Regions from separate parts of the Flavobacterium notoginsengisoli genome, predicted to be linked through region 2. Evidence: riboswitches for the same ligand, from Rfam matches in the RefSeq annotation. Region 2 holds a riboswitch; the other holds the start of a gene.

Region 1 (6,221 bases), on a different contig from region 2:
TTTGTAGTTTTTTTACTTTAAATTATTGTCAACAAAAGTCCTGCAATATTCTTTTATAAGATTTCTAACGTTTCTAAATTGTTCTTCTATTTCAGAATCTGTTCCCGTTGCTTTGGCAGGATCGGGAAAATTGTAATGAAATTTTTGTGCCTTAGTTGGAAAAAACGGACATCTTTCTTTGGCATTGTCACAAACCGTAATAACATAATCAAAATCAATATTATAGTATTCGTCAATGTTATTTGAAGTGTGATTCGAAATGTCAATTCCATCTTCTTTCATAATAGAAATGGCTTTCGGATTTACGCCGTGTGTTTCTACACCAGCGCTGTAAACCAACGCTTTATTACCTGCAAAATCCCTCATATAGCCTTCTGCAATCTGGCTTCTGCAACTATTTCCGGTACACAATATTAGTATTTTCTTTTCCATAATTTAAACGAACAGCCAAATTATATTGATGATGCAGAATTTTGGATCGAATCCAAAAATAAGCTGTAACAACATAACAGAGCTGGTAATAATAATTGGTTTTTTATATTGAATAATTTTGACTTTCATTTCTTAACAGCGTCCTGAATCTGGCGTACAACAAGAAGCATTATCCTGTAATCCTCTTAAGGCTATTTTTTGTTTTTCAGCGGGAATCCCGCACGAATCCTGAGCTAAACAAGCTGTTGTTTTGTTTTTAAGAACAAAGTTTTTTCCGTTAAAATCCAAATCATATTTCCCGATGGTTTGGTTTTGGTATTCTACTTCGATTTCAAGATTTTTAATACCCAGTTTATCTTCAGAAAGCTGAATAATATGCAATAATTTGTTTGGTTTTAAGCGATGCTCAAAATCGTCAGCATTCCAAAGCTGAAAATTTACCACTTCTTCATTCCTAATTACACCACCGCAATCAATAAAATTTTTAGTAATCATTCCGACTTCCGTTACATGGAAATGTTCGGGAACAAAAGTTCCGTTCTCCAATTGAAATTCAACATTTTCTAATGTGGGTAAAATTTCTTTAATTTCTGATAGTTTCATATTATTTATATTTGTTAATTGCAATATTACGATATATGTTTTCAAAAAAAATGCCTTAACAGCATTCTGATTTTGAAAGAGTTTGAGTGATGTTTAAAAAATAAGCATTTAGAATTTCTATTGCTTTTTCATCAATACAGTAACATATAGAGTTTCCTGAGATGTTGCCTTTGATGATTCCGGCATTTTTAAGTTCTTTTAAATGCTGGGAAACGGTTGGCTGTGCCAGTGGAAGCTCATTTACAATATCACCGCAAATGCATTCATTTACTTTAAGTAAGTATTCTAAAATGGCAATCCTTGCAGGATGTCCCAATGCTTTTGCAATAGTTGCAATTTGGTTTTGTGCATCAGTAAAATGTTCTGTTTTAGTTGCTCCCATTTTTTATAAATTTAATATTGCAATATTACGATATAAAGATTTGACGGCAAAGGAAATTTTGAGTTTTTTTTATTTCAATTATTTTTAGCTTAAATGTAATTAAGAATATTCTTGTCAATTAGAATGAAGTATTTATATTTACTTTACATTTTTAAATACTTGACCACAAAAGTTTTAAAATAAACTAACTAACCAAACCAACCCAAAAACAAGATGTCTAAACTAAAAAATGCTCTTTTATTTTTACTGATTTCTACCGCTTCATTTGCACAGCAGATTACCATTAAATATGTCGGAAATAAAGAAACTGTTATAAATCTAACCTCGCAGTCAAGAGAAAATATTTATGATCGCGCAGTTCTGAATACAAACAATCGGGAATTAAAAGTGGATAATAATTCGACTATATCTTGCAACGATATAAATAGAGCCACTTCTATCTATGCGCTGCCAAATGAAACCATAGAATTTGATCTCGACGATAAAGGATTGATTCATTATTATTGTAATGAAAATCCAATCCGTAAATCTGAATCGGAATTTTTAAATGAATCTTTTATAAAATATGGTTCAACTAAAAATCTTCCGAGTTACAATCAGTTAAAAATTATTATGGCATCTGCCAAACTCAACTCTTATTTTGATAAAGATTACATCAAGCAGAAAGAGTTATTAGAAACGTATTATAAAGAGAATAAACTTTCGAAAGAGTTTTACGAATATTTTACTGCTATGTATTGGAGTTTGACTTTATACAATGCTCTGGAAGCTCAACCTTTAAATCCAGCTACATTTACCGCAATAGAAGAGAGTTTCGATCAGGCTGATGTTTTGCTTGATGTACAGGCTTACAGAGAACTTGTTGAGAATTATGTCAAAAAACGAATGAACTTTTTAGGTTTAAAAAAGACTCTTCCGAATGTATTGAACTTTATTTCGGTAAATTTTAAAAATCAGGCTATTATTGATTATTTATTGTACATCAATATGTATTATCCTGTAAACAATAGAGACCAAAAAGTTGTTTTTGATGCAAAAGCACTCGAAATATTTAGAAACAACTGTAAAAATCAAGCTTTTATTTCCAATATAGAAGAGGAGTTAAAACCAACTGCAACACCTTTAGTTTTAAAAGATATAGTGAAAAAATACGAAGGAAAACTGGTTTTGATCGATTTCTGGGCTTCGTGGTGTATGCCTTGCCGAGAGGAACTTCCGAGTGAAAAGAAACTGATGGAAAAGTATAAAGACGTAGCTTTTGTATTTATTTCTATTGATAAAAGTGCAACATCATGGAAAAAAGCAATGTTACAGCACAAAGATATTTTGAATGCGGAAAACAGTCTTCTTATTGCGAAATATGAAAAAGATGAATTACTGAAACAAATAAATGTAACTACAATTCCACGTTACGTATTACTGGGGAAAGATGGAAAAATTATTCATAAAGACGCGCCAAGACCTTCTACGCCTGAAATTGAAACTTTGATTGAAAAGTATTTATGATGTTATAAAGTCTTTCTCATTCGTACCGATAAACTTTTTATTTTGTAAAAAAGTTCTTTCGAATTTGCAGACCCATTATATGCGCCCTATATTTGCGCCTGATTTTGGTCTGTTTTTTCGTCAGAAAAAATAGTTAAAAGGGAATCAGGTGCAAATCCTGAACAGACCCGCTACTGTAAGTTCTACACAAAGTCTTTAAACATTACTAATGTCATTGTCCGCCGCGGCGGATGAGAAGGCCGTTTAAAGATAGAATAAGTCAGGAGACCTGCCACGATCACATAGTTTAAAACTTTCGTGGTATGAAGTTGATGACAAAGATAATGACCAGCTGTTTTACAGCGGGGTCAATTCTACGTTTGTATAAGCATCACAGAAAGTTGATTTAATTCAATTGTGATGTATAATTTGAAAAAAACTTTACTTACCGTTTTTATTTTAGGTCTTCCTTTTTGGCTTCATGCACAAACGGAGAAAGATAGTTCGCGTGTTTTAAAAGAAGTTGTTTTAAAAGGAAAACCGTATCAGGAAGTGATCCCTGTGCAAAGTCTCTCTGGCGTTCTGCTCGAAAAAATGGCGAGTCATAATGTGGCCGATGCGCTTCGTTATTTTGCCGGAACTCAAATTAAAGATTATGGAGGAGTCGGCGGACTAAAAACTGTTGATGTCCGCAATATGGGTACACATCATGTTGGTGTTTTTTATGACGGAATCCAGCTTGGAAATGCCCAAAACGGCGTTACAGATCTCGGAAAATATTCGCTTGACGATATGGAATCGCTTACCATGTATAATGGACAAAAAAGTGAAATTTTCCAGTCGGCTAAGGATTTTGCTTCGGCTTCAGCCATTTATTTAAAAACAAAACGTCCTGTTTTTGCTGGTGATAAAAAGACAAATTTATTGGTTCGATACAAAACAATGTCCATCAATTATCATGATCCGAGTTTTAGATGGGAGCAGAAACTGAGCGACAAGGTGAGTATGAGTGTCAGCTCAGAATACATTAAATCTAACGGACAGTATAAATTTAGATATAAAAGAAAAAATCTCGACGGCACTACCGCTTATGATACCACAGCCACAAGATGGAACAGCGATATTGAAGCACTTCGGTTTGAGTCTGGAGTTTACGGAAAAATCAATAACGGTTCCTGGGATGCCAAAGTGTATTATTATGATTCTGAAAGAGGTGCGCCAGGAGCTATTGTAGAAAATAAATTCAGAGACGGTTTCCGACAGTTTGATAAGAATTTTTTCGGACAGGCTTTTTTAACGAAAGACGTTTCAGAAAAGTATAAATTTCAATTAAAAGGAAAATTCGCTTACGATTATACCCATTACATTGCAAGAGATACAACGAATGTTTTAGGAGAAACGGTAACCGAAGGTGTTCAGTCTGATGACAGTTACTATCAGCAGGAAACCTATTTTTCGGCAGTCAATATGTACAGCATTTTACCAACCTGGGATGTTTCGCTTTCAACCGATTTTCAATACAACAAATTAAACGCAACGAGAAGAGGAATTCAGACACAGTTTTCTTTTCCAGAGCGTTATACGGCATTAGTTTCTTTGGCAACTTCCTATCGATATGAAGGTTTTAAAGTTTTAGGAAATGTACTCGCAACAAGAGTGATCGAAGAAGTAAAATACAATGTCAAAGCACCCAATAAAACCGAATTTACGCCTGCATTATTCCTCGGTTATACTCCTTTCAAGAAATACGATTTCAATTTAAGAGCGTTTGCCAAACGTATTTTCAGAATGCCCACTTTTAATGATTTGTATTACACCATGGTCGGTTCAAGCACTTTGCGACCAGAATATATGAATCAGTATGATGTTGGTTTTACCTATAATTTTCCTGTAAAAGAAAGTTTTCTGGATAAGTTTTCCATTCAGGCAGATGGTTATTATACCTATACGAAAGACAAAATTGTAGCCGCGCCGACAGGAAATCTATTCCGCTGGATGATGACCAATATTGGTCAGGTTAAAGGAAAGGGAATTGAAACCGTTGTGAATTTGGGAACTCACATTCACAAAGTAAATCTGCATGCCAATTTGACTTATACCTATTCTCAAAGTCAGGATTTTACCAAAGTTTCCGGTTTGCAAATGTCTTCTTACGGTGACCAGATTCCATACACGCCTTGGCACAGCGGTTCAGGAATTTTAAATGCGGGTTATGAATCCTGGAATTTCAATTACAGTTTTATATACGTTGGAAAACGCTACAATGGAAACGTCAATAATATCAAAGTAAATGAAGTACAGCCTTGGTACACGCACGATTTGGCGGTTCAAAAATCTTTCCTCTTCAACAAATACAAATTAAATGCAACGGTAGAAGTAAACAATGCATTCAATCAGCAATACGAAGTGATTTACAATTATCCGATGCCGGGCAGAACATTCAAATTTATAATTGGTTTTGATTTATGAAAAAGGGTTTTATAAAAATAATAATTAGCTTATTTACAGCTATAGTATTGGTTTCCTGCAGGGAAGATGAAACAATATTTCTGTCTTCAGATACGAATGTTGCCGTGCCTACAAATGACGGCAATATTGAAGGTTTTTATCTGCTGAATGAAGGGAATATGGGAATGAACCGCGCGAGCATCGACGTTTTCAATTATAGAACAGGAAATTATACCACTGATGTTTATTCCGAAAGAAATCCGTCAGTTGTAAAAGAATTAGGAGATGTTGGAAACGATATTCAAATCTATGGCAATAAGGTTTATGCCGTTATAAATGTCTCCAACAAAGTAGAAGTTTTAGAAAAATGGACGGCAAAAAGAATCAAAAAAATTGATATTCCAAACTGTCGTTATGTTACTTTTTACAAAGACAAGGCTTATGTAAGTTCCTATTCAGGCCCGGTTGCCATTAATCCCAATGCAGAAATTGGTTTTGTTGCCGAAATCGATACAACTTCATTAGAAATAAAAAGAAAAGTGACCGTTGGATATCAGCCCGAACAAATGGTTGTTCATAATGGTAAATTATATGTTGCTAATTCAGGCGGTTATCGTGTTCCAAATTACGATCGAACGGTTTCAGTTATTGATTTAGAGACTTTCACAGAAATTAAAAAAATAGATGTCGGCATTAATCTTTACAGCATGGAGATTGACAGCCGCGGCGATATTTATGTGAGTTCACGAGGCGATTATTACAATACACAACCCAATCTTTTTGTGATTGATACCAAAACAGACGAAAAGAAAATGCAACTCGATATTCCGGCTTTGGGAATGTGTCTGGTTGATGATCTGCTTTATTATTA
Region 2 (6,221 bases):
TATGACCGCTCAGTTTTGAATCAATTTACTATTGGGACTATTGGCAGTAATGAAGCGGTTAAATTTAGTTCGGTTTGTGCAGCGCAGAATATTTGGCTTTCGCTGACAGAACAAGGTTATGGAATGGGCTGGGTTTCGATTTTAAATTATTATCAATTTAAAAAGATTCTCGATTTACCTGATAATATAGAACCTCTTGGTTATTTCTGTATCGGAAAACCAGCGACGAATTATAATAATCAGCCAATGTTACAGCAATTGCATTGGAAACAAAAATCGGAAGCTCCTATTTGCAAAGAGATTTTAGAAATTCATAAAATAAACATTGCTGATTCTAAGGTAAATTCTAAAATTGAAACAGAAAACAAAACTAACTTCCATAAACTTTTACAGGAAAAAATAGATTCCAAAACAAAACCTCTTGGAGCTTTAGGGACTTTAGAATCTTTAGCTTTTCAGATTGCGACTGTTTTTGAAACTTTAAATCCTAAAATTACAAATCCTAACATTGTTGTTTTCGCTGCAGATCACGGAATTGCCAATCATGGTGTGAGTGATTATCCGCAAGATGTAACCCGTCAAATGGTTACTAATTTTCTGAATGGAGGAGCAGCAATAAATGTTTTTTGTAAACAAAATAATATTGAATTGTCTATTGTAGATGCTGGCATTAATTACGATTTCCCAACAAATACAAAATTAATAGATTGTAAAATTGCTAAAGGAACTCAGTCTTTTCTTCACGTTCCTGCAATGAGTGAAACCGAAGTACAATTGTGTTTTGAAAAAGGAAAATCGATAGTTAAAACTATTGCTAAATCTGGTTCGAATTGCATTGGTTTTGGTGAAATGGGAATTGGCAATACTTCTACAGCTTCTGTTTTAATGAGTCTTTTAACAGGTTTTCCCATCGAAGAATGTGTTGGAAAAGGAACAGGAGTTTCAGACGAAAAATTAATTCAGAAACAAAATATTCTTAAAAAAGCTATTGATAGTTATTCCGGTCAGACCGAATTACTATTACAGCTTTCTTATTTCGGCGGTTTTGAAATTCTTCAAATGGTCGGCGGAATGCTTTCTGCTTACGAAAATAAAATGCTGATTTTGGTCGATGGTTTCATTTGTACGGTTGCATTTTTAATTGCTTCAAAAATCAATCCTGACATTAAAGACAATGCTGTTTTCTGTCATTGTTCTGCTGAAAAAGCACATATAAAGTTGCTAGAATATCTTGAAGCAAAACCTATTTTAAATCTTGATTTACGTTTGGGAGAAGGAACTGGCTGTGCTGTAGCTTTTCCTATTTTAAAATCGGCTGAGGCTTTTTTGAATGAAATGGCTAGTTTTGAGAGCGCTGGAATAAGTAGGAAATAAACTCCATGTTTGTCATTTCGACTGAAAGGAGAAATCGCACTAGAAACTCCACAAAGTTTATCTCCAATCTTTGTCGAATCCCGTGTGTGATTTCTCCTTTCAGTCGAAACGACAAAAACAAACTAAAATTTAATTTATTAATGAAAAAAGAACTCCGCATCTTCTTTACCTGTTTAATGTTTTACACCCGAATTCCATGTCCAAAAAACATTAAACATCATCCGGATTATTTAAACAAAGCCACAAGATATTTTCCTTTTATCGGATGGATTGTGGGGAGTATTTCCTTTCTCGCTTTTTATCTTTTTTCATTTTTTCTTTCTATTGAAACTGCTGTTATTTTTGCCCTAATTATTTCTGTTTTAACAACAGGGGCTTTTCATGAAGACGGTTTTGCAGATGTGTGCGATGGTTTTGGCGGAGGCTGGACTAAAGAAAAAATCCTAATCATTATGAAAGACAGTGCAATCGGCGCGTATGGAGCAATTGGATTAGTTTTACTTTTTCTACTAAAATTCAAACTGCTTTCAGAATCCATCTTGTTGTTTCAAGTTTATGATTCGATGGAAATATTCAAAATTTGGCTCTTGTTTATTTCTGCGCACTCTTTAAGTCGTTTAGGTGCAATCAGTATCATTTTTACACATGAATATTCTCGTGAAGATGCTTCAAGCAAAAGTAAACCCATTGCTAAACAATTTACATGGAAAGAAGTTGTGGGTTCATTCTTTTTTGGATTGACTCCCTTAATTGTATCCTCTTATTTTGATCTTAAAATACTATTGGCTATCATTCCTGTTTTCATAACCAGATATTTTTTAGCACGTTATTTCAAAAAATGGATTGACGGATACACAGGGGATTGTCTTGGAGCCACGCAGCAAGTTTGTGAAGTTATTTTTTACTTAAGTATTTTATTTTTATGGAAATGTATCTAGTTCGCCATACTGAAACCATTTGTGAAAAAGGAATTTGTTACGGACAATCTGATGTAAACATTGCAGAACCTTTTGACGAAATATTCCACAGAATTATTTCTGAACTTCCATCCAAAGCTGTAATTTTCTCCAGTCCTTTAAAACGTTGTGTAATTCTTGCCAAGCACATTCAAAAAAACATAAACACTATTTCTTATCAGGAAGACGAGCGACTAAAAGAAATGAATTTTGGTGACTGGGAATTGAAAAACTGGAACGAAATTGCCCCCGAAGAACTCAATCCCTGGATGGAAGATTTTGTTAATATCAAAGTTACAAATGGTGAAGCATTTACAGAATTACATGAAAGAGTTGGTGATTTCTTATCAAATGAATTTTCAAAAATAAAAGAGCCTGTTATTATTGTAACTCATGCCGGGATTATTAGAAGTATTTTGTGTCATCAAACTTCACTTCCTTTAAAAGATGCATTTAACAATAAAGTTGATTTCGGAGAAGTTATCAGAATTCAATTATAAATATTTTGTTTGTTTGACTATTATGCCTTAAAAATGAAACAAATTTGATTAATCCATATTTTTAACTTTATCTTTGCAGAAAATTAAGGTTGTGTTTTGATTAACACATTAAAAGGGAATCAAGTAATTTCTTGAGCTGTACCCGCAACTGTAAGCTAAGTTCTTAAACGAATGCTTGTTGTAAACTACAAAGCCACTGATCGCTACAACGAATGGGAAGGAAAACAACAAGACGCAAGCCAGGAGACCTGCCTTTATAACAAAATTATCGAGCTCTCGGGAAAAAGAGTGTAGAAATTATGACTAAAAAACTAAGGTTTGCTTTTTGTTTACTGTTGTTGTGCCAGATTACTGTAGCGCAGAACGATTCTATTAATAAGCTTAAAGAAGTTGTTGTTTCTGATACCAATCTTAAAAAATATTCCAATTCACAATCTGTTCAGGTACTAAATGACTCTATACTAGAAAAAAACCAGCCTTCTTTAACTTCTTTACTTAATTATAATGCGGTAATTTATTTTAAAGAAAATGGATTAGGAATGACTTCTGCTCCATCTTTTAGAGGAACTACAGGTGCTCAGACCGCTGTAATCTGGAATGGTTTAAATATTAATTCTCAATTCTTAGGACAGGCAGATTTTAATACTATCGGAACCCGAGATTTTAATTCAATCACCGTAAAAGCAGGAGGAGGAAGTGTTTTGTATGGAAGCAGTGCCATTGGCGGAAGTATCCACTTAAATAATGATTTAAAATTTAAAAAAGAGTTTTCCAACCATGTCTTTTTTAGCGGAGGAAGCTACAATACGTACAGTGCCAATTATAAAACTATAGTTTCATCTGATAAATATAGCCTTCAGTTAAGTATTTCAAGAAATAGTTCTGATAACGATTTTAAATATCCCGGAAACAAAAACGAGAGAAATCTAAATGGACAGTACTATAACACAAGTATGAATACTACTTTTGGTTACAAACTTAATTCTAATAATACTTTAAAAATTTATAGTCAGTTCTATGATTCCGAACGTCATTTTTCTTTGACCTCTCCAAATGCTTCCAAAACCAAGTATAATGATTTTAATACTCGAAATTTAGTAGAATGGGAAAGTATTTTTGATCGTTTTACTTCTAAACTAAAAGTCGCGCATATTGGTGAATCTTATAAATATTTTCCAAACATAACCTCTGATTTTTTTACGTACGGAAAGGTGGAAACTTCCATAATAAAATACGATTTGGCTTTTGATATTAATGACAAAATCAAATTAAATTCAATTGTAGATTATAATCGAAATAAAGGATATGGTTCCAGTATCAACAATGTCAATCGGGAAATTGGCTCTGGGAGTTTATTACTGAGTCATATTTTAAATAAAAAATGGGATTACAACATCAGTATCCGTCAGGAAATAACCGATAATTATGGCAATCCGTTTTTGTTTTCATTTGGATCAAGATATGAACTAACCGATTTTTATCGTTTGAAATTAAATGCTTCCAAAAATTTCAGAATGCCAACCTACAACGATTTATTTTGGGAAGGAAGCGGTAATCCTAATTTAAGACCTGAAACCTCTTATCAGGCAGAAGTAGGGAATGAATTTTTCAGAAAAAACTTTACGTTGTCAGTAACAGCTTATTATAATTCTATCAAGGATTTACTTCGCTGGATTCCTTCGCAAGACGGCACAGATAATTGGTCACCGGAAAATACTTCAAAAGTAAGAGCGTATGGAGCTGAAGTTCTTTTGGAATGGAAACCAAAAATCAACAATCATAATTTCACTGTTAATAGCACTTACGCTTACACTGTTTCTGAAAGTCAACAATTAATTAAAAACCAATTACTGTACAAACAGTTAATATATGTTCCTTATCATAAACTGACAGGATCGCTTTCATACAATTACAAAAAACTATCCTCCTACTTTCAATATTTATATACTGGAGAAGTTTACAGTACTCCTTTTAATAATCCTGCCACAAAAGTAAAAGATTACAATGTTGGAAATATTGGTATTGATTATGATTTTGGAAAAAAGAGTATTTACAAACTTGGTTTTCAAATCTTAAATATCTGGAACGAAAATTATCAGCCGGTCATTAGCAGACAAATGCCCGGAAGAAATTACACTATATACATAAACCTTAATTTTTAAACAACATGAAAAACTTTAAACGAATATTTTTAACGGTCATTATAAGCTCGGCATTTTTCGTGTCCTGTAGTGATAATGATGATGATAATAATGAACCACGCGGAAATTATGATGGTGGTGTAATTATTTTGAATGAAGGTAACAATGGAACTCCAAATGCAACCGTTTCCTATTTATCTACTGATTTACAAATTGAGAACAATGTATTTTCTACCATTAATCCGGATAAAGTTACTGGTGACACAGCTCAGAACATTGGCTTTAACGGAGACAATGCTTACCTTGTATTAAACGGATCTAATAAAATTGAAGTTGTTAATCGTTATACTTTTAAAAGCGTTGCAACCATTACTGCAAAATTAGAAAATCCGAGATATATCACTTTTGCCAATGGAAAAGGATATATTACGAACTGGGGAGCTCCGGGAAATCCTGACGATGATTATGTAGCGGTACTAAATCTTTCATCTAACACTATTACTTCTACTATTTCTGTAAAAGAAGGTCCTGAAAAGATCCTGGAAAATAACGGTAAACTGTATGTTACTCACAAAGGAGGCTGGAATTTTGGAAATTCACTTACAATAATCAATTCTGCAACTAATACTGTTGTTACTAACTTTGTTGTTGGAGACATTCCTAGTTCATTAGTAGAAGATAATGGTACTTTGTATGTTTTATGTGACGGTATGCCTTATTATGCTCCGACTGAAACTCCTGGAAAAATAGTTAAAATCAATTTAAACACTAATGCTATAACTTCAACAATCAATTTCTCCGGTATTACACACCCTGGATTTTTAGATATTGAAGACGGCAAACTATATTACACTATTGGTAACAGTGTTTATACCGCAGCTACAAGTGCTACAACATTGCCTGCAACTGCATTATTTCAGGTAAAAGAAATCAGTACTTTATACGGTTTTGCAGTAGAAGACGATAAAATCTATCTTGCTGATGCAGTAAACTACCAGGATCCGGGTGATATTTACATTTATTCAACTGCCGGAGTATTTACTAAAACATTTGGAGTGGGAATATTACCTAACGGATTCTATTTCAACGATTAATATTCTTTTTAGAATTGTTTTTGTTTTTTTATAAAAAAAGGGCTTTCATTTCTGAAAGCCCTTTTTATTATTTAGAATTTATTTAAAACCCTTTTGGTACCGTTTTAAGATACATACCGTGTTTCAATCCATTTATGATTTTAGAATCTGTAAGAT

The links. Region 2 has a riboswitch for cobalamin ahead of ACFS3A_RS07720 (TonB-dependent receptor plug domain-containing protein). Riboswitches for the same ligand answer to the same signal wherever they lie in the genome.
Region 1: another riboswitch for cobalamin. It lies ahead of ACFS3A_RS08245 (TonB-dependent receptor); the one in region 2 lies ahead of ACFS3A_RS07720 (TonB-dependent receptor plug domain-containing protein).

The regions. Positions count from the first base shown of each region.
Region 1 covers NZ_JBHUOT010000003.1:45,239-51,459, forward strand. Annotated here, with positions in the region: gene ACFS3A_RS08225 (arsenate reductase ArsC) at 13-432, opposite strand; gene ACFS3A_RS08230 (DUF6428 family protein) at 565-1,035, opposite strand; gene ACFS3A_RS08235 (ArsR/SmtB family transcription factor) at 1,091-1,417, opposite strand; gene ACFS3A_RS08240 (thioredoxin-like domain-containing protein) at 1,631-2,923, shown strand; cobalamin riboswitch at 3,012-3,213, shown strand; gene ACFS3A_RS08245 (TonB-dependent receptor) at 3,323-5,371, shown strand; gene ACFS3A_RS08250 (YncE family protein) at 5,368-6,221, shown strand, end outside.
Region 2 covers NZ_JBHUOT010000002.1:530,112-536,332, reverse strand. Annotated here, with positions in the region: gene cobT (nicotinate-nucleotide--dimethylbenzimidazole phosphoribosyltransferase) at 1-1,374, shown strand, start outside; gene ACFS3A_RS07730 (adenosylcobinamide-GDP ribazoletransferase) at 1,515-2,312, shown strand; gene cobC (alpha-ribazole phosphatase) at 2,297-2,830, shown strand; cobalamin riboswitch at 2,900-3,100, shown strand; gene ACFS3A_RS07720 (TonB-dependent receptor plug domain-containing protein) at 3,130-4,992, shown strand; gene ACFS3A_RS07715 (YncE family protein) at 4,998-6,065, shown strand; gene ACFS3A_RS07710 (S41 family peptidase) at 6,148-6,221, opposite strand, start outside.